DNA from 3 places in the Arthrobacter sp. Y3221114 genome. Region 3 is predicted to be linked to each of the others. Evidence: riboswitches for the same ligand, from Rfam matches in the RefSeq annotation. Region 3 holds a riboswitch; each other region holds the start of a gene.
The links. Region 3 has a riboswitch for S-adenosylmethionine ahead of AC5RV3_RS05270 (flavin reductase family protein). Riboswitches for the same ligand answer to the same signal wherever they lie in the genome.
Positions count from the first base shown of each region.

Region 1 (3,345 bases), on a different contig from region 3:
GGCACTGGCGCAACGCCCGCACCGTGGCGACGCACAACCCGTTCATCTACAAATCCCGAATCGTCGGCGACTGGGAAGTCAACGCCACGGAACCCCCCTTCGTGTGGACCATCGGCGAGGCCATTGCCGACGCCGACCGCCCGCCAGTCAGCCCCGCCGCCCGTTCCGCGGCCGTCTAGGAAGAACGCACACCATGTCCGTATCCACCAGTAATCCAACCCTCGCGGCACCCGAAGCCGCGGCCGGCGCGGCCGGCGCTCCGCGGCTCTCCGGCCGGCTGGGTGTCGCCAGCATCGTGCTCATCGTGCTGGCCGCCGCGTCGCCGCTGGGCGTCATCGGCGGAACCGTCCCGCTGGCCATTGTCAGCGGCAACGGCGCCGGCCTCCCCTTCATCTACCTGCTGGCCATGGCAATTCTGCTGTTGTTTGCCGTCGGCTTCACCACCATGACACCGCATGTGCCAACCGCCGGCGCGTTCTACAGCTACGTCGACAAAGGCCTCGGCCGCAGGGCGGGCCTGGGGGCGGCCTTCGTGGCCCTGCTCTCCTACCTCGCCCTGGAAGCGGGCGTCTACGGCCTCTTCGCCCCGGCGGTCGACGAGGTGGTCCGCGCCTACGGCGGCCCCGAACTGCCCTGGTGGGTGTGGGCCGCGGCCGCGCTGGCGGCCGTCGCCTGGCTGGGACACCGCAACATCGAACTCTCCGGCAAGGTGTTGGCCGTGCTGCTCGTGGCCGAGGTGCTGATCGTGCTGGTCCTGGACGCCTTCATCATCTTTGACGGAGGGGGTGCCGGCGGCCTGTCCACCGGGTTCGCCACCCCGTCCACCGTCCTGTCCGGAGCGCCCGGCATCGCGTTGCTGTTCGCCATCCTGAGTTTCATCGGCTTCGAGGCCACCGCAGTCTTCCGCGACGAAGCACGCGACCCGGACAAGACCATCCCGCGCGCCACCTATGTGGCCCTCATTGTGGTGGGCGCCTTCTACGCCCTCTCCAGCTGGCTGCTGATCAGCGTCTGGGGCGACGACGGAATCGTCCAAAAGGCCACGGACGCGCCGGGCACCATGCTCTCGGAGACCACAACGCTCTATCTGGGCACGGCCGGCAGCCACATCATCCAACTGCTGCTGGCGACCAGCCTCTTCGCCTGCATCCTGTCCTTGCACAACATCGGTTCCCGCTACTTTTTCCAAGTCGCCGGGCAGGGCATCTTCCCGGCCAAGCTGGCCAGCACCCACGCCCGGCACCACTCCCCGCATCTGGCCTCCGCGGCGGCCAACACGGTGGTGGCCCTGTTCCTGCTGGCCGCCGTCGTGGCCGGCTGGGATCCGATCATGCAGTTCTACACCTGGTTCGCCGGCTTCGCGTCGCTGGGAATCGTGGTGCTGATGACGCTGACCAGCGCAGCCGTCCTGGTCTTTTTCCGCCGGAACGGTGCGCCCCTTCGGGACTGGAAACGCACCGTCGCCCCTGCACTCGGACTGATCGGGCTGCTCGGAATCCTGGCGCTGATCCTGCAGAACCTCCCGACCCTGGTTGGCAACAGCGTCCCGCTGGCGGTCGCCGTCGTCGTCCTGATCCTGCTGTGCTTTGCGGCCGGAGCCGTGGTCCGCGCCCAGCGGAGGCAGCCTGTGTCCTGAGTTACCTCGCGTGACGGCACACATTTCCCTCCGGGACGTCCCCGGGTGTCCAATGGAGGGGTACCCATCCAGAGCGGCCGAGAGACCTGGCTTGTTGACGCCGCAGCAACCCCCTCCTTTGAGGAAGGTGCTACCGCCAGGACCGATGGAGAAGCTCGATCTCTCGTTGGTCTTCCGTTGGCAGCCGCATGCCCAACGGAGGGCCGGCGCGGGCTCTTCTCATCAGAAAAGGAGCCTGACATGACCCTGAACAACCCGAACCCCAACCCCCGGCGCCAGATTCGTTTCAACGCCTTCGACATGAACTGCGTGGGCCACCAGTCGCCCGGACTGTGGCGCCACCCGCAGGACAAGTCCGCCAACTACAACACCATCGGCTACTGGACCCACCTGGCGAAGGTGCTGGAAAAGGGCCTGTTCGACGGCCTGTTCATTGCCGACGTGCTCGGCACCTACGACGTCTTCGGGTCCTCCAACGAGACCACGCTGCGCGCCGGCACACAGGTTCCGGTGAATGATCCGTTCATGCTGGTCTCGGCGATGGCCGCAGTGACCGAAAACCTCGGCTTCGGCGTCACCGCCGGCACCGCCTACGAGCACCCGTACCCGTTCGCCCGCCGTCTGGCCACGCTGGACCACCTGACCAACGGACGAGTCGGCTGGAACGTGGTCACCGGTTACCTGCCCTCGGCGGCGCGCAACATGGGCCAGGAAGACCAACTGGAGCACGACGAGCGCTACAACCACGCGGACGAATACCTCGAGGTCATCTACAAGCTGCTCGAGGGCTCGTGGGAGGACGACGCCGTGGTCAAGGACGTCGAGACCGGCGTCTTCACAGACCCGGCCAAGGTCCACGAGATCCGGCACGAGGGCAACTACTTCAAGGTCCCCGGCATCGCGATCACGGAGCCGAGCCCGCAGCGCACCCCGGTCATCTTCCAGGCCGGGGCCTCCAAGCGCGGCACCGAGTTCGCCGCCGGGAACGCCGAGGCGGTGTTCGTGACCTGCCCGACCAAGGAGATGCTCGCGGCGTCGGTGAAGAAGATCCGCGACGCCGTGGAAGCGGCGGGCCGCGACCGCTACGACGTACGCATCTACGCGATGCAGACCGTGGTAACCGGACCGGACACCGCCACCGCGCAGGCCAAATTCGAGGACTACAAGTCCTACGCGGACATCAACGGCGCTCTGGCCCTGATCTCCGGCTGGATGGGCGTTGACCTCTCCACCTACGGCCCGGACGACGTGATCGGCGAAAACGTGAAGTCCAATGCCATCCAGTCCTCGGTGGAGACCTTCCAGAAGGCGTCCGGCGACAGCGGCAAGCCGTGGACCATCCGCCAGCTGGCCGAATGGGTGGGCGTCGGCGGCTTCGGCCCGATCACCGTCGGTTCCGGCGCGGAGGTGGCCGCCAAGCTCGCGGAGTGGGTCGACGAGACCGACGTGGACGGGTTCAACCTGGCCTACGCCATCACCCCGGGCACCTTCGAGGACATCGTGGAATACGTCGTGCCGGAACTGCAGAAGCTGGGCGCCTACCCCACGGAATACGCGCCGGGGACCCTGCGCAACAAGCTCTTCGGCCGCGGCGACAAGCTGCCGGAGAACCACCGCGCCGCCGGCTTCCGCCTGCAGAACGCGCTGGTCGACTAAGCGTCGGCAGCAGCAGAACCAGCTAAACAACGACGCCGGTGCGCCGCCCCTTC
Region 1 covers NZ_JBNHHW010000004.1:398,050-401,394, reverse strand. Annotated here, with positions in the region: gene AC5RV3_RS11450 (acyl-CoA dehydrogenase family protein) at 1-179, shown strand, start outside; gene AC5RV3_RS11445 (APC family permease) at 194-1,636, shown strand; SAM riboswitch class I at 1,698-1,788, shown strand; gene AC5RV3_RS11440 (LLM class flavin-dependent oxidoreductase) at 1,877-3,292, shown strand.
Region 1: it holds a riboswitch for S-adenosylmethionine, as region 3 does, so the genes downstream of both, AC5RV3_RS11440 (LLM class flavin-dependent oxidoreductase) here and AC5RV3_RS05270 (flavin reductase family protein) in region 3, are expected to answer to the same signal.

Region 2 (7,713 bases), on a different contig from region 3:
CGGTCGGCGGGCAGTCGTGATGGGGCCCGCGGCCGGCGGGCAGCCGGATGGGGCCCGCGGGCGGCGGGCAGTCATGATGGGGCCCGCGGGCGGCGGGGAATATTGCCTGCGCTAGGCGCGGGTCAGGTGTAGAGCGAAATCGGCTGGACGTCCCCGAGCAGGTAGTTGGCGCCGACCTCTACCTTCTTGTAGTCGACCGGGTCGTGCAGCGTGTGAGTGCGGATGTTCCGCCAGAAAATGTCCAGCCCGACCTCGGTTTTCGCGGAGGACGAGCCGGTGGTCTCGAAGATACGGTTCGCCACGTCCACGCCCACCTCGGTGGACACGACCTTGAGCCGCGCGATCTCGATCGCGATGTCCGCCCGGGCTTCCGCGGTCAGCTGCGCGCCGGCGGCGATGACCGCGTCGAACCGTGCATTCGTCCGGTGGGCCAGGGCTTCCACCGCGGCAACCCGCGAAGCCAGCTCGCCGTAGACCCGCTGGGTGAGCGGATCCTGGGCGTAGGTCTCCTGCGTGCTGAGGAACCAGGAGTTCCGGCGCGCCAGCGTGATCCGGCGTCCGCGGTCCAGCGCCCCCTGCGCGATGCCCAGGTAGAGGTTGCCGAAGGCCAGCTGGATGTACGGGGTGACCAGTGTGGAGAAAGGCTCATCCCCTACCTCGCCGATGATGTCCGCGGCGGTGACCTGCACGCCGTCGTACTTCACCGAACCACTGGCCGAGAGGCGTTGGCCCAGCGCGTCCCAGTCCCCGAGGTAGTCGATGCCCGTTCTGTCATGCTCCAGCGCTAGGGCCAGGAACGTGCCCTGCGCCGGCCCGGCCGTGATCACGGCGTTGACCAGGATGGCGTCACCGACGGAAGCGCCGGTGGAGAAGTGCTTGATGCCATTCAGCCGGTAGCCGTCGCCGTCGGGAACCAGTTCCAGATTCGGGTCCACGGGGTTCACGGAGTCGCCCCAGGACCAGCGGCCGAGCGCGGAGCGGCGGAGCAGGCGTTCCTGGACCTGCGCATCGCCGTAGAAGACGACGGCGCCCAGGTTGGCGTAGTGGTAGCCGAGAATCTGCGCGATCGACGCGTCGGTGCGGGCCAGGATGCGCACGGCGTGCAGCGCGCTTTCCCAGTGCCCGCCCTCGCCGCCCCATTCGGCCGGGATGATCAGGTTGAGCAGCCCGGAGTTGCGCAGCAGCTCCACCTCGGCGTACGGGTCGGCGTTGCGGCGGTCGCGCTCCAGCACGTCCGGCGCCAGTGCGGCGGCAACGCCTTCGGCTATCTGCTGCCAGTGGGCCAGTTCTTCGGCGGTAGCCCGCCCGGCCCACGGGGATCGGCCGGTCTGGGGGTTGATTTCGGTCACGACGGCGGTCATGTTGGCTCCTCAAGGCGGGGCTCCCGCCTGCCTGCGGCGCAGCAACCATCACGGTTGGCGGCGCAGCCTGGCGGGGGCCGTACTTGCCGGGCACGGTGTTGTGCGCGGCCGGATCCTCATCTGGGGCACCCCGCTACGGGAGAGGGTTGCCGCCCAACCAGCCAGAGCTTGTCGTTGGGACTCTTGATCTCGGAGTTGAGTATGCAGGGGCCGATCCGGCGCCGGGAAGCACGTGACAGGCCGTGACGTCCCGGGGCGTAATGTTACGGGCGCCGGGGCTAGAGGCCGAAGTGCGGGGCCTCGATCGCCGGGCAGGTGTCCATGACTACGTCCAGGCCGGCCGCCTTGGCCCGGTCCGCGGCGGCTTCGTCGACGACGCCCAGCTGGAGCCACACCGCCTTGGCACCGACTTCGATCGCCTGGTCCACGACCGGTCCGACCTTCTGCGAATTCACGAAGCAATCCACCACGTCGATCTCGCCCTGGATGTCCGCGAGCTTTTGGTAACCGGTCAAGCCGAGGACGTCGTCGCCTTTCAGGTTGACGGGAACGACTTCCATGTCCAGTTGGTCCATCAGGTACCGGGAAATGCGCATGGCCACCCGGTACGGGTTCGTGGACAAGCCGACGACGGCCCAGCGGCCCGGGGTTTCCAGCAGCCGCCGGACGACTTTAGGGTCATTCTGGTGTGCCATGGCTCGACCCTACCCGCGACTCTTCTGCACCGGAACCGCCCGCGCACTGCCGCCTCACCGAGAGGCAGATACCCAATCTCGGGCGGCTCCAATGCCATGCGGCAGCTCTGGGGGCCCTCCGTGCGCTCAGTGACTAGCGAGCCAGCTGCCCGGGGGCAGAAGTTCCAGCCGCACCGGACGTTCCGGAGGCGGTGCCGGCCTGCTCGGAGATCCAACGCCCCACCAGTTCGAGCAGTTCAGCGTCCACGGGCTCGCGGATCTGGCGCTTGTAGTCGGAGAGGGTCGGAGCGTTCGGGTCCCGGCGCAGCAAATGCGACAGGTCGTCGATCTTCCGGGTCGTGGCCGGGCCGGGAACGGTGGCCGCGATGATGTCCAGGTCGGCCGGGTCCACCTGCACGTCCTTGGCGCCCGTGATGGCCAGCACCGGCATTTGTAGGCGCCCCAGGTACGGAACGGGGTCAAAGTCGAGGAACTCCCGATGCCAGAGGGCGTTGATTTTACGGCCCTGCATGCGCACCACGTCCTGGGTGGTGGTCCGAAGTTTTTCCACCGACTTCGCCTGCATCTTGACCAGATCCTGGCGGAAGAGCTTCAGCAGCAAGCGCGGAAATGCGGGCAGCGCGTCGCTGATCTGGGCTGTCTGCCATCTGCCTGTCTCAAAGCCTGTCTGTGCCGAGGCTGAAAGCAGCACCGCGCCATCCACCTGCGTGCCGGGATCTGCCGCCACGGCCGCTGCGTGGTAGCTGCCTTCGCTGTGGCCGACCAGGAACACCGGCAGGCCCCCTGCCTTTTGCGTGACCATCCATCGCAGGGCGGCAGCGGCGTCGTCGGTGTTCTGACGGAAACCGGCCGCCCAAAAGCTTCCCTTCGAGGCGCCCGTGCCGCGCTTGTCGTAGCGCAGTGAAGCGATCCCGTGGCCGGCCAGCGCGTTTGCCAGGTCACGGCTGATGCCCAACGGCATCCGTTTATGGTCGGCATTGCGGTCGATCGGTCCGGAACCGGGCAGGATCAGCGCCACGGCACGAATCTTGCCGGCCGGCTTGGCCCATGTTCCGGCCAGCTGCACGGTCCCGGAGGAGAAGCGGACCTCTTCTTCCGTGACCGATTGCCCGGCGGGCAGGCCGGCGGCGGCACGGATCCGGGCCGCAACATCCTCCGCATCGGGAAGCGACGCAACTACCCGGGCGTACTTTTGCCCGTTCAGGTCAAGCTGCACTGCCGGGGTACCGCGGCGGGCGACGGCGATGGTCCTGCCGCGGCCGCGCCATGTTCCCACCAGAGTCCGTCCCGGGATCGCAAGCCCGGGCGCCCGCAGGCCGTGGACGCCGTCGAAGGCGTCCGCGAGCACCCGGACGGAGGTCACCGCAGACAGCGGGAAACGTTGGTCGCCGAGCAGCCCCGCAACTTTCTCAAACCGGTCCAACTCCAGCAGGACGTCCTTGTTCCCCACCACTATCGCCGCCACTGCGCCTCCCTTCGGGTCGTTTATTGCTCGCGTCTTGGTCGTTCGAGCCCGGTTCCCGTGCCGGACAGTACGATTATTATCAGTTGTAAGAACAATGTCAACCGTGAGAATGTAGAGCCATGTCCTCCTCGCCGAGCGCCGACCTGATCCTGCACCCGGTGCGCCTGCGGATTGTCCAGACGCTGCTGGGCAACCGCGAGCTGACCACGGCGGAGATCTCCGCCGAACTCCCCGACATTCCCACGGCAACGCTTTACCGGCACATCGGCACGCTCTCCAAGGCCGGCGTGCTGGCGGTGGCCCAGGAAAGGCCGGTCCGCGGCACCACCGAACGCACCTTCCGGCTGGACGTTGCCAAGAGTTCGGTGGCCGAAGACGATTTGGCCTCCATGACAGCCGAGGACCACCGTCGCGGCTTCATGGCCTTCGCGGCCGGACTGCTGGCGGCCTTCGACCAGTACACCGCCAGGGAGAATCCGGATTTCCTGCGCGACGGCGCCGGCTACCGGCAGACCGCTCTCTGGATGACGGACGAAGAGTTCGAGGAATTCACCTCCGCCATCAGGGCGGCCGCGCAGAAGGTGGCGGCCAACGGCCCGGAAGAGGGGCGGCACCGCCGCTTGTTCTCCACGGTCCTCATCCCGGCGGATCCGCCCGCCTGACTGCCAGGCCCGCTTGTCCGCCACGCGGGCACCGGGAGCAGCGGCCGACATCGGCGGCTCATGGGCGGGAGGAGGAGGCGGCCGACGTCGGCGGCTCATGGGCGGGAGGAGGAGGCGGCGTCGTCGGCGGCTCATGGGCGGGAGGAGGCATTGCCGTCGTTATGACCCGGGAGGGCGCTGACGCGGGCCCGAAGGGGTATACCCCCGGTCGCCGGCATCGCAGTGGATACCCGTACGCTTCCATGAGCGGCATGTACGGGCGGGCCCGGGTGCGCCCGTACGCGGGGCTACCCCCAGCTGCATCAAGATAGATTCAGTCCATGTCCCGATGAATACAGGAGGAACAGTGCGCACATCCCTTTGGATTCTCGCCACAGTCGCCGGGGTCGTCCTTGTGTTGTCTCTAATCCTCGCAGTCCAGGGCAGCGTGGGGTCATGGTTTACAGCGGTTGGCATGATCTGTCTCTTGTTCGTGATTGGTCGTGGGGCTCGCAAGAAGGGGGAGTAAAGCCTTCAATCAGGGGGGCAGAAGAGGGGTGTACATGGGCCGCCGTTACGCGTCCCAGCAGAGGCAGAAGGGGTGTCCGGCGGGGTCGGCATACACCTGGAACCCCGAGGCGGCCGCCGGGTCGTTGGCCGGCTTGAGCAGCTTGGCGCCCAATGACGTCGCCTGTTCATGCGCGGCCGCGAGATCGTCGATGTAGAGGTCCAGGTGGATCTGCTGCGGCGTCCCGTCCGGCCAGTCAGGCGGAATGTGGTTGGGTGCAAGCTGGAATCCCAGCCGAGGCTCGCCGTTCACCATCACCGTGTGCCAGTCGTCTTCGGCCTCGACCGTCCCGTCCAGGAGGCTGGCCCAGAAGGTGCTCTCCGCCGCGAGGTCGGCGGCGTCGAACACGATGATCTGTCTGCTGATTTTCATGCGGTCATCCTGCCATTGCCCCGAAGGTGCGTCCATGGATAGCGGGGAAGTGGTTGTTTCCCGGTAGGTTCCCCCACGAGCGGCTCGCCGCGTTTGTTACGGCAGACTTTCGTCGCGTCTTTGTTACGGATCATTGTTACGGGCAGTTTGCCGGGAGTGCCGCAGGTGCCGTTTAGTTGGTGGTGACCATCCCGAGCGGCCGAGAGACCTGGATCGACGACGCCGCAGCAACCCTGGTCACCGGAAGCCCACCCAGACTGCCGGTGATAACGAGGTGACAAGCCACGGGTACGGCCGGCGGAAGCCGGGCCGCACGGCTTGATCCGTAGGGTGCTACTGCCAGGATCGATGGAGTGATCCCATGACTGCAGTACTGTCGTCGTCCCGCCACGCGGCTCCCGCTTCCGCTGCACCCGCGGCCCGTTCCGACTCCGCCCTGGCCGTTTCCTTCCGCGGCCTGAACCGGACGTTCGGCACGGGAGCCCAGGCCCACACCGTGCTGCGCGACGTAAACTTCGATGTCCGTCCCGGCGAGGTGCTGGCCATCCTGGGCCCGTCCGGCTGTGGCAAGTCCACCTTGCTGCGCGCCACCGCCGGCCTCGACTCGCCCAGCGCCGGCACCGTGGAGATCGACGGCACGCCGGTCCAGGGCATCGACTCCCGCTGCGCCGTCGCGTTCCAGGAACCGCGGCTGCTGCCGTGGCACACCCTGCAGGCCAACGTGGCCATCGGCCTGCCCAAGAGCTCCAGTGCCAAGCAGGGCAAGACCAAGGTCGCCCGGCTGCTGGAACTGGTCGGCCTGGCCACCTTCGCCAAGCACCGGCCGCGCGAGGTCTCCGGCGGCATGGCCCAGCGGGCATCCCTGGCCCGGGCGTTGGCCCGCAACCCCGGCGTGCTGCTGCTGGACGAACCGTTTGGCGCGCTGGACGCGCTGACCCGGATCAAGATGCAGGATTTGCTGCTCGATATCCACGCGGCGGAACCCACCACCGTGCTGCTGGTGACCCACGACGTGGATGAAGCCCTGCAACTGGCGGACAGAATCATCGTGCTCGGCAAGGAAGAAGGCTGCGAGGACGACGGCGCCACGATCGTGCGCACCGTCGATGTTCCCGGCGACCGTCCGCGGGACCGCGGTTCGGTCGAGCTGGCCCGAATGCGCCGCTCGCTGCTCGAAAGCCTCGGCGTCGACGGCCATTAGGGCCGCCGTCACCACTCATCAAGTCAAGCAATTCCCGGGCCGTTCGCGCCCAAAATCATCCGTCGCGGAATCTCTCCTGTTCCGCACACCGTTCAAAGGAACCACCATGTCGCTTGCCAGCCGTTTTTCCCGCCGCCCGCTCCTGGGCGCCGCCGCCGTTGCCGCCACCGCCTCGCTGGCCCTTACCGGCTGCGTTGCCGGTGAGGATTCCGAAGCCACCGCCGCCCAGGGCACCGGCGACGGCGTGCTCAACATCGACTTCGCCACCTACAACCCGCTGAGCCTGGTCATCAAGGAAAAGGGCTGGCTGGAGGCCACCTTGGCCGACGACGGTGTCGAGGTGAACTGGGTGCAGTCGGCCGGTTCCAACAAGGCCAACGAGGCGCTGCGCTCCGGGGCGGTCGACGTCGGATCCACCGCCGGTTCCGCGGCGCTGCTTGCCCGCGCCAACGGCTCGCCGATCAAGACCATCAGCCTCTTCTCGCAGCCGGAATGGGCGGCCCTCGTGGCGCTGCCCGACTCCGGCATCGAGTCCGTCCAGGACCTCAAGGGCAAGTCGGTGGCCGCCACCAAGGGCACCGACCCCTACTTCTTCCTGCTGCAGTCCCTGGAAGAGGCCGGCCTCTCCGCCGACGACGTGACCGTGCAGAACCTGCAGCACGCCGACGGCCTGACCGCCCTGCAGCAGGGCTCCGTCGACGCCTGGTCTGGCCTGGATCCGATCATGGCCGGAGCCGAGCAGGACGGCGCCGAACTGTTCTACCGGAACCTGGACTTCAATACGTACGGTTTCCTGAACGCCACGGAGTCCTTCCTGGAGGAGGAACCAGAGCTTGCGCAGGCCGTGGTGAACGCCTACGAGAAGGCCCGCGCCTGGGCCGCCGAGAACCCCGCGGAAACCGCGCAGATCCTGGCCGATGTTGCCGCCCTGGACCTCGAGGTCGCCACCAAGGTGATCAGCGAGCGCAGCAACCTGGACGTGGAGGCCGCCCCGGGCGAGAAGCAGCGCGCGGTGCTGGAGAAGGTCGGTCCGGCGTTCGTCGAGACCGGCGACGTGAAGAGCCAAGCCGACATCGACGAGGCCCTCGCCACCCTGCTCGACGACTCGCTGGTGAAGAAGGCCGACCCGTCGGCCATCAAGGAATCCTAATGACTCACCTCGGCAATCCCGGCGCATCCGGCAACAGCGTTTACGCCACCAATCAGGAAGGCCTCGCGGCCACCGGCGTCCTCAAAACGGCGGGTGCGCCCGGGCCGGATCAGAACGGCCCCTCACCCCAGTCCCCGGCCAACGGATGGTCCCCGACCGGGGTGCTCGGCAACGGCTGGGCCCGCCTGCTCCTTGGCCTGCTGCTGCCCGCCGCCCTGCTCGCAGCCTGGCAGTGGAGCACATCCGCCGGCCTGTTCAGC
Region 2 covers NZ_JBNHHW010000004.1:402,550-410,262, forward strand. Annotated here, with positions in the region: gene AC5RV3_RS11455 (acyl-CoA dehydrogenase family protein) at 123-1,361, opposite strand; SAM riboswitch class IV at 1,436-1,550, opposite strand; gene AC5RV3_RS11460 (CoA-binding protein) at 1,640-2,056, opposite strand; gene AC5RV3_RS11465 (alpha/beta hydrolase) at 2,190-3,521, opposite strand; gene AC5RV3_RS11470 (helix-turn-helix domain-containing protein) at 3,641-4,183, shown strand; gene AC5RV3_RS11475 (VOC family protein) at 4,737-5,102, opposite strand; gene AC5RV3_RS11480 (ABC transporter ATP-binding protein) at 5,464-6,303, shown strand; gene AC5RV3_RS11485 (aliphatic sulfonate ABC transporter substrate-binding protein) at 6,410-7,453, shown strand; gene AC5RV3_RS11490 (ABC transporter permease) at 7,453-7,713, shown strand, end outside.
Region 2: it holds a riboswitch for S-adenosylmethionine, as region 3 does, so the genes downstream of both, AC5RV3_RS11455 (acyl-CoA dehydrogenase family protein) here and AC5RV3_RS05270 (flavin reductase family protein) in region 3, are expected to answer to the same signal.

Region 3 (7,713 bases):
GCCAATAGCGCCCCGCCAGCGCCGAGCGGCGGCGGGGCTTTGGCCGCCACGGCCGGGCTTGTGGCACGATGCCGCGCAGGCGGGGTACCTTGAATCACGAAGCCCGGACTGTCGGGAAGCAGGGAACGAGGAAAGCTGGCGATGTCCACTTCGACGAAACCGTCCGGAAGCACCCGGAAGACGTGGCTGAAGATCACCGCGGCAGTGGCCGCCGCCGTCGTCGTGCTTCTGTTGTTGGTGTTGCTGGCCAAGTGGCTGCGGACGATGCCGGGTGTCCAGGACTTCCTGGCCGCCTACCCGGGCCGCTCCGAACTGCCCGAGTCCGCGCCCGTCGGGTTGCCTGCCTGGCTGGGCTGGCAGCACTTCCTCAACTTCTTCCTGATCGTGTTGATCATCCGCACCGGCCTGCAGGTGCGCGCCGGCACGCGCTCGCCGGCGTACTGGACCCGCAACAACAAGGGCCTGGTGAAGACCAAGAACCCGCCGACAAAGATCACCCTGAATCTGTGGTTCCACCTGACCCTGGATGCGTTGTGGGTGCTGAACGGCATCGTCTTCATGGTGCTGATCTTCGCCACCGGGCACTGGATGCGGATCGTGCCCACCAGCTGGGACATTTTCCCGAACGCGCTCTCCGCCGTGCTGCAGTACGCTTCGCTGGACTGGCCGCTGGAGAACGGGTGGGTGAACTACAACGCGCTGCAGCTGCTGACCTACTTCGCGACCGTCTTCATCGCCGCCCCGCTGGCCATCGTCTCCGGCCTGCGCACCTCCGCCGCCTGGCCCAAGCGGGCGGCGGTCAACAAGTACTTCCCGATTGAGGCGGCCCGGGCCATCCACTTCCCGGTGATGGTGTATTTCGTGCTGTTCATCATCGTGCACGTGACCCTGGTGCTGGCCACCGGAGCGCTGCGCAACCTCAACCACATGTACGCGGCTACGGACGACGGCGGATGGACTGGCTTCTGGATCTTCGCGGCCTCCATCGCGGTGACGGTGGCGGCCTGGTTCCTGGCCCGCCCGATCTTCCTGCGGCCGATCGCCTCGCTGACGGGCAAGGTCACCAGCCGCTGACGGGCAAGGCCGCCAGCTCGCTGACGGGCAAGGTCACCAGCCGCTGACGCGCAAGGCCGCCAGCGGCTGACGCGCAAGGCCGCCAGCGGCTGACGGTGCGCATCCAGACCGCGTGGCCGCCTGACCGCTGCCGGAGGGAGCACCGCTACACTGCCCTCCATGATCACCGTTGCGGCCATCGCCGCGTGCATTGTCTTCGCGCTGTTGGCCGTCTTCCAGATCCTGCTTGCCGCGGGCCTGCCGCTGGGCCGGTTCGCCTGGGGAGGAAGCCACCGTACGCTGCCAACGAAGCTGCGCCTTGGAAGCGCGGTCTCGGTAGTCCTGTATGCGTTCTTCGCGTTCATCATCATGGACCGGGCCCAGCTTCTCGACACGCTGCCGGAGACCGCTTCGCTCGTCTTGATCTGGATCCTGACGGCGTACCTGTTCGTCGGCGTCCTCATGAACGCCATCTCGCGCAGCAAGCCCGAGCGGTGGACCATGACGCCGGTCGCGTTGGCGCTGGCCGGCCTGAGCCTGGTGGTTGCCCTCGGCTGACAGGCATTCCGGCCCTTTGGCCGGCGGGGCTTGCCGGCCGTTGGCGGGAGGCGGGGGAGGGGCTTGCCCTGCGGGCGGGGCGGCCTCACGATTGGTTCACTACCGGCCGATCGGGAGGAAGCAATGCGGGTCCGTTTCCGCCGCGCACTGGCAGCCATCGCGGTGCTCATCACCGTCCCGGCGGCTCTTGCCGGCGGCCTGGTCTTCTGGCTGCGCTTCAGCCCCCGGCCGCTGGCGGTGCTGCTGCGGGTGCTGTCCGAGCGGGACGGCCGGCGCACGGCCCGGGCCATGGCAAGGCATGTGCCGGACGGCATCAGCGAAGTGTTGAATCAGGAGTACCTCAGCAACCACGGGCATACCCACCTGGACGTGTTCTTCCCGGACAAGGCGGCCCAGGATTCGCTGCGCCTTCCCACGATCGTCTGGATTCACGGCGGGGCCTGGATCTCCGGCACCAAGAACGACGTCGCCAATTACCTTCGGATCCTCGCCTCCTACGGCTTCACCGCCGTGGGGGTGGACTATTCGCTGGCCCACGTGCGCCGCTACCCCGCCCCGGTGCGCCAAACAGCCGCCGCGCTGCGCTACCTGGAGCACAATGCCGACCGGCTGCACATCGATACCGAGCGGATCGTGCTGGCCGGGGACTCGGCGGGCGCACAGATCGCTGCGCAACTGGCGCTGGTCATCGCCGACCCTGACTATGCCAAGAGGCTGGGCATTGCCTCGCCCACCAGGCCGGACCGGCTGCGCGCCGTGCTGTTGCACTGCGGGGCGTACGATCTATCGCTCGCCGGGGCGGACCAAGCCGGGAACCAGAACTACCTGCGGACGGTGCTGTGGTCCTACACCGGGGCAAAGGACTATCTGGAGCGGCCGTACATCGCCCTGGCCTCCGTTGCGCGGCATGTGGGCGCCAACTACCCGCCGGCTCTCGTTTCTGCAGGCAACACCGACCCGTTGCTGCCGCACTCGCTCGGGCTGGTCGAAGCACTGCGGGCCAAGGGCGCGGTGGTGGAGGAGTTCTTCCCCCAAACGGGCGCCGGGCTGGGGCACCAGTTCCAGTTCAACCTGGAGCTGGAGGCGGCATGGCAGGTGCTGGAGCGCAGCGTGGCGTTCCTCCGCCGCCACACCGGGTGAAGCTTGGGACACGCTGAGCCGCCACTGGTGAACCGCCTCACGGGGCCGGGGGACGAGCCTGTGGTGCGGGTGGCCCATCGGGCAGGGCCCGCCCTGCTGCGAGGCAAGATCTTCGGTGTCTGCGTCACCCCGGGTTGCCGGCGCCGATGCCTCCCCGGGCGCCGCCGTCGTACGCTGGGAACCTGCCCAGCGAAGGGGGAACTACCAATGGACGACGCCGGATCCCGGCTCATTTTCGGGTGCATGGGTTTGGGCGGCGGCTGGGGGAGCGGGCCGCTGGAAGCGGCCGACGTCGCCGCCGCGCATGTGGCCGTCGCGGCGGCGCTGGAGGCCGGGATCACGACGTTCGACCACGCCGACATCTACGCCCACGGCAAGGCCGAGGCGGCGTTCGGGCGGGTGCTGGCCGAACGTCCCGAGCTGCGCGACTCGATCCAGCTGCAGGGCAAATGCGGCATCCGGCTGCCGGTCCCCGGCCTGGCCGGGCAGTACGACTCCTCGCGCGAAGCCATCCTGGCCCGCACCGACGAAAGCCTGCGCCGGCTGCATACCGATCACCTGGACACGTTGCTGATCCACCGGCCGGACCCGCTGGCGCCGGCCGAAGAGATCGCCGCGGCGTTCAACGAGCTCCGGATGGCCGGGAAGGTCCGCCGGCTTGGTGTCTCGAACATGTCCGGCGACCAAATGCGCTGGCTGCAGTCGGCGCTGGACGAGCCGCTGGCGGTGAACCAGCTCGAAATGAGCCTGTACCGACGCGACTGGCTGGAGTCCGCCGTGCTGGTGAACCACCCGGACGGAACGGGCACCAGGTTCCCGCACGGCACCTTGGAATACTGCGCCGCCAACGGGGTGGAACTGCAGGCCTGGGGCGCGCTGGCCCAGGGCCGCTACAGCGGCCGTGCGGCAGGCCTGGCCGACGCGGCGGCCGGCGCGGGAACGCCCGCCGCCGGGACCGGGCAGAATCACGGCCGGACGGCAGAGGGGGCTGTGACGACGGATGCTTCCGCACGGGCGGATGCCCCACTCTCCGCGGACCATTCGGCCGCTGCCCTGGTCACGGAACTTGCCCGGGACAAGGGCTGCCCTCCGGAAGCCGTGGTGCTGGGCTGGCTGCTGCGGCATCCCGCGGGCATCCGGCCTGTCATCGGTACCAGCAGCCCGGACCGGATCCGGGCCTGCGCCCAGGCGGAGGCGGTCGGAGCGGCGATGACCCGCCAGGAGTGGTACTCCCTGTGGGTGGCGGCCCGGGGAAGGCCGCTGCCCTAGCCGACGGCTGCCGCCGGTGCGGGAACTTTTCTGCCTAGACGAAGGCCGGCTGTTCCAGCCGGCGGAACCCGGAATCGTGGAAGACCAGGGGCTCGTGGGTGCCGTCGTGCGTGGACAGGCCGTGCACCTGCAGCAGCACGACGTGGTGGTCCCCGGCCGGGACCTCCTGGTGCACCGAGCAGTCCAGCCACAGCGCCGCGTCGTGCAGGAACAGCGCGCCGTCGTCCGTGCCGTGCAGGCGGAGTCCGGCAAAGCGGTCACCGTTCTTGGACGCGATCTGGCGGCAGACGCCGTCGTGCCCGGTGCCGAGCACCGAGACTCCGATCCGGTCGGCCCGCCGGACCACCGGCCAGGTCCGGGAGGTGTTTTGCACGGCGAACATCACTAGCGGCGGCTCGAGGGAGACGCCGACGGTGAACGAGGAGGCGACGATGCCCTGGGGCTCGCCGTCGACGATCGCGCACAGCGCCGCGATACCCGAGGGGAAGCGGCCGAAGGCGGAGCGCAATGTGTTGGGTGTCAGGTCATTGTGTAGCGACATGGCGTCCTTGGGGCTTGGGCGCATCCGCTGCTGCCGGGCTGCTGCGGGAGGATACGCGTACTTGCCTGCCGACATACCCGGCGGGCCGAATCATCACCTGGAGCACCCCGCTACGGTAGAGGGTTGCCGGCCAACCAGCCAGGGCTGTGCAGTTGGCACTCTTGATTCGTCTCCACGCTAAGAGCGGGGAAGGGCCTGGGTCAAACGCCGGTAATACTTCGTCAAATGCCGCGTTTTACTTGCGGCTGCCCGACGGTTGCCGCCTGACGGCTGTTGCCCGACGGCTGTCGCCCGACTGCTACCGGGCGACGCCGCCGGGGCGCACGGTCTGTTGGCGGAACGGATGCGCAGGGTAGACGCCCAGAATGCGGATTTCCGTGGTGAAGAAGTCCAGTTCCTCGAAGGCGTGGACCATGGCCTGGTCGTCCGGGTGCCCTTCGACGTCCACCATGAACATGGTGGCGGCAAACTCGCCGCCCACCATGTAGCTCTCCAGCCTGGTCATGTTGATGCCGTTGGTGGCGAATCCGCCCAGGGCCTTGTACAGCGCCGACGGCACGTTCCGCACACGGAAGACGAAGCTGGTCACGGCCGGGCCGGGCAAATCTTCGCGGGACGGGACCGGCCGGCGGTCGGCCAGCACCACGAACCGGGTGGTGTTCGTCGGATCGTCTTCGACATTTTCGGCGAAGACTTCCAGGCCGTAGAGCTCGGCAGCCATCGGCGGCGCCAGCGAGACCTTGGCCGGGTCGTTCCACTCGGCCACCTCTCGGGCCGAACCTGCGGTGTCGCCGGCGATCACCGGAGTAAGCCCGAGCCTGCGGATAAGCTTCCGGCACTGGCCCAGCGCGTGGATGTGGCTGTGCACCTCCCTGGCCTGCTCCACGGTGGCCCCGCGTATGCCCAGCAGGCTGAAACGGATGGGCAGGAAAAATTCCTCCACGATCTGCAGGGTGGTCTTGGGCAGCAGTGCGTGGATGTCCGCCACCCGGCCGGCGATCGAGTTGTCGATGGGAATCATGGCCAGTTCGGCCTCGCCGCCCGTGACGGCGGCGAAGGCGTCCTCGAAGCTGGCACACGGCACCGCTTCCCAACCGGGGCGCACTTCACGGCAAGCCATATGGGAGTTCGAGCCGGGTTCGCCTTGGTACGCAATTGCTGGAGCCATGGGCGAAATTATCCCACCGGGGCCGGCCGTTGCTTCATTCCGGAGGTCCGGCCGGCGTCACAAAACATGACCGGCCCGCACGCGGCTTAGTACAGATGGGATTCCTGGGTGATGCCGTAGGGCACGTCGTCGCTCAGCTCCACGGTGAAATGTCCGGGGCCGGTGCGCGTGACCAGGATGCCGCAATCGCCGTCGAGGGCCGCGATCTTTTGCAACTCTTCGACCGCAGCATTCAGAAGATCGTGCGCCTCGGAAGCCGTCTGTGCCGTCAAGGACTTGGTAGCCAAGGAGGTGGCCATGGTTCTGCCTTTCGTGGCCGGAGGTTTCCGCAGAGGAGAAAACGCGGGATGGAAGCTTCCGGCCGGAACGAGCCTGCCATGCGGAACGGTGCATGGAAGTTTACATTCTGCCATCCCAATGGACATCAGATGAATTTTGGGTGGGCGTGGCGTTAGAACGGGTTCAGCAGCCGGTGGACGAACTGCTGGGTGCGCTCTTCCTTCGGTTCGCGCAGCACCTGTTCGGGGTGCCCGCGTTCGACGACCACGCCGCCGTCCATGAACACTACTTCGCTGGCCACCTCACGGGCGAAGGCCAGCTCGTGGGTCACCAGGGCCATGGTCCAGCCTTCGTCGGCCAGTTCCTTGATCACGTGCAGCACGTCGCCCACCAGTTCGGGATCCAGCGCCGACGTGGGCTCGTCGAACAACAGCAGCGAGGGTTTGAGCGCCAGGGCCCGGACAATGCCGACCCGCTGCTGCTGCCCGCCGGAGAGCTGATGCGGGTACTGGTCTTCCTTGCCGGACAGCCCGACGCGGTCCAGCAGCGACCTGGCCTCGCGCACGGCTTCGGCCTTGGGCCGCTTCTGCACCTGGACCGGGCCCTCGATGATGTTCTGCAGCACGGTCATGTGGGGAAACAGGTTGTAGTGCTGGAACACCATGGCGCTGCGGTCTCGCAGGGCGGCGATCTGTTTCCGGTTCACCGGCGAACCGAAGTCCACGGCTGGGCCGCCGGAAAAGGCGACCCGGCCGCCGTCGGGGGTTTCCAAGCCGTTCAGGCAACGCAGCACTGTGGTTTTGCCCGATCCGGAGGGCCCGATGAGGGCCAGTACCCCGCCCGTCTGGACGGACAGGTCGATGGACTTGAGCACCTGGTTGCTGCCGAAGGACTTGCGCAGCCCCTCCACGGAGAGCACGGGCCCGGCTGCGCCGGGCTGCGGGCCGGGGGCGGCAGGGATGTCAGTGGGCGACATAGCGTTCCAGTCTCTTCTCCAGTCGGGACTGCCCGGCGGACAGCACCAGGCAGAACACCCAGTAGACAACCGCGGCCTCTATGTAGAGCAGCATGAACTCCTGGCTGAACGCCGCAATCTCCTGAGCCGCACGGAACGCCTCGGTCACCAGGATCAGCGAGGCGAGGGAGGTGTCCTTGACCAGGGAGATGAAGGTATTGGACAGCGGCGGCACCGATACGCGCGCAGCCTGCGGCAGGATGATCCTGCGCAGGGTGGTGGTGCCGGCCATCCCGATGGTGTGGCCGGCTTCCCACTGACCCTTGGGGACCGAGAGGATCGCGGCGCGGATGATTTCTGCCGCATAGCCGCCCACGTTCAGTGAGAACGCGATGATCGCGCTCGGCCACGGGTCGAGCACCACGCCGATCGACGGGAGGCCGTAGAAGATCACGAACAGTTGGACCAGCAGCGGGGTGCCGCGGATCACCGACACGTAGGCGCGGGCAATGCCGGCCAGGAGCCGGTTGCGGCTCAACCTCATGAGGGCAACGACCAGGGCCAGCGCCAGGCCGATGGCGAAACTGGCCAGCGAGAGGGGGATGGTGCCGGTCAGCCCGCCCTGGACGATAGGCCAGAGCGAACTGCCGACAAGCTCCCAGTCGATGTCCATACGGCTACGTTAGCGTTTCCCTTTAGACCCAGCCCCTCTACTTGCTGACGTCCGCGCCGAAGTACTTCTCGGAGATC
Region 3 covers NZ_JBNHHW010000002.1:258,792-266,504, reverse strand. Annotated here, with positions in the region: gene AC5RV3_RS05295 (FadR/GntR family transcriptional regulator) at 1-8, shown strand, start outside; gene AC5RV3_RS05290 (cytochrome b/b6 domain-containing protein) at 142-1,074, shown strand; gene AC5RV3_RS05285 (hypothetical protein) at 1,234-1,611, shown strand; gene AC5RV3_RS05280 (alpha/beta hydrolase) at 1,735-2,751, shown strand; gene AC5RV3_RS05275 (aldo/keto reductase) at 2,959-4,020, shown strand; gene AC5RV3_RS05270 (flavin reductase family protein) at 4,055-4,561, opposite strand; SAM riboswitch class IV at 4,614-4,728, opposite strand; gene AC5RV3_RS05265 (prephenate dehydratase) at 4,860-5,729, opposite strand; gene AC5RV3_RS05260 (hypothetical protein) at 5,816-6,028, opposite strand; gene AC5RV3_RS05255 (amino acid ABC transporter ATP-binding protein) at 6,181-6,984, opposite strand; gene AC5RV3_RS05250 (amino acid ABC transporter permease) at 6,971-7,630, opposite strand; gene AC5RV3_RS05245 (amino acid ABC transporter substrate-binding protein) at 7,674-7,713, opposite strand, start outside.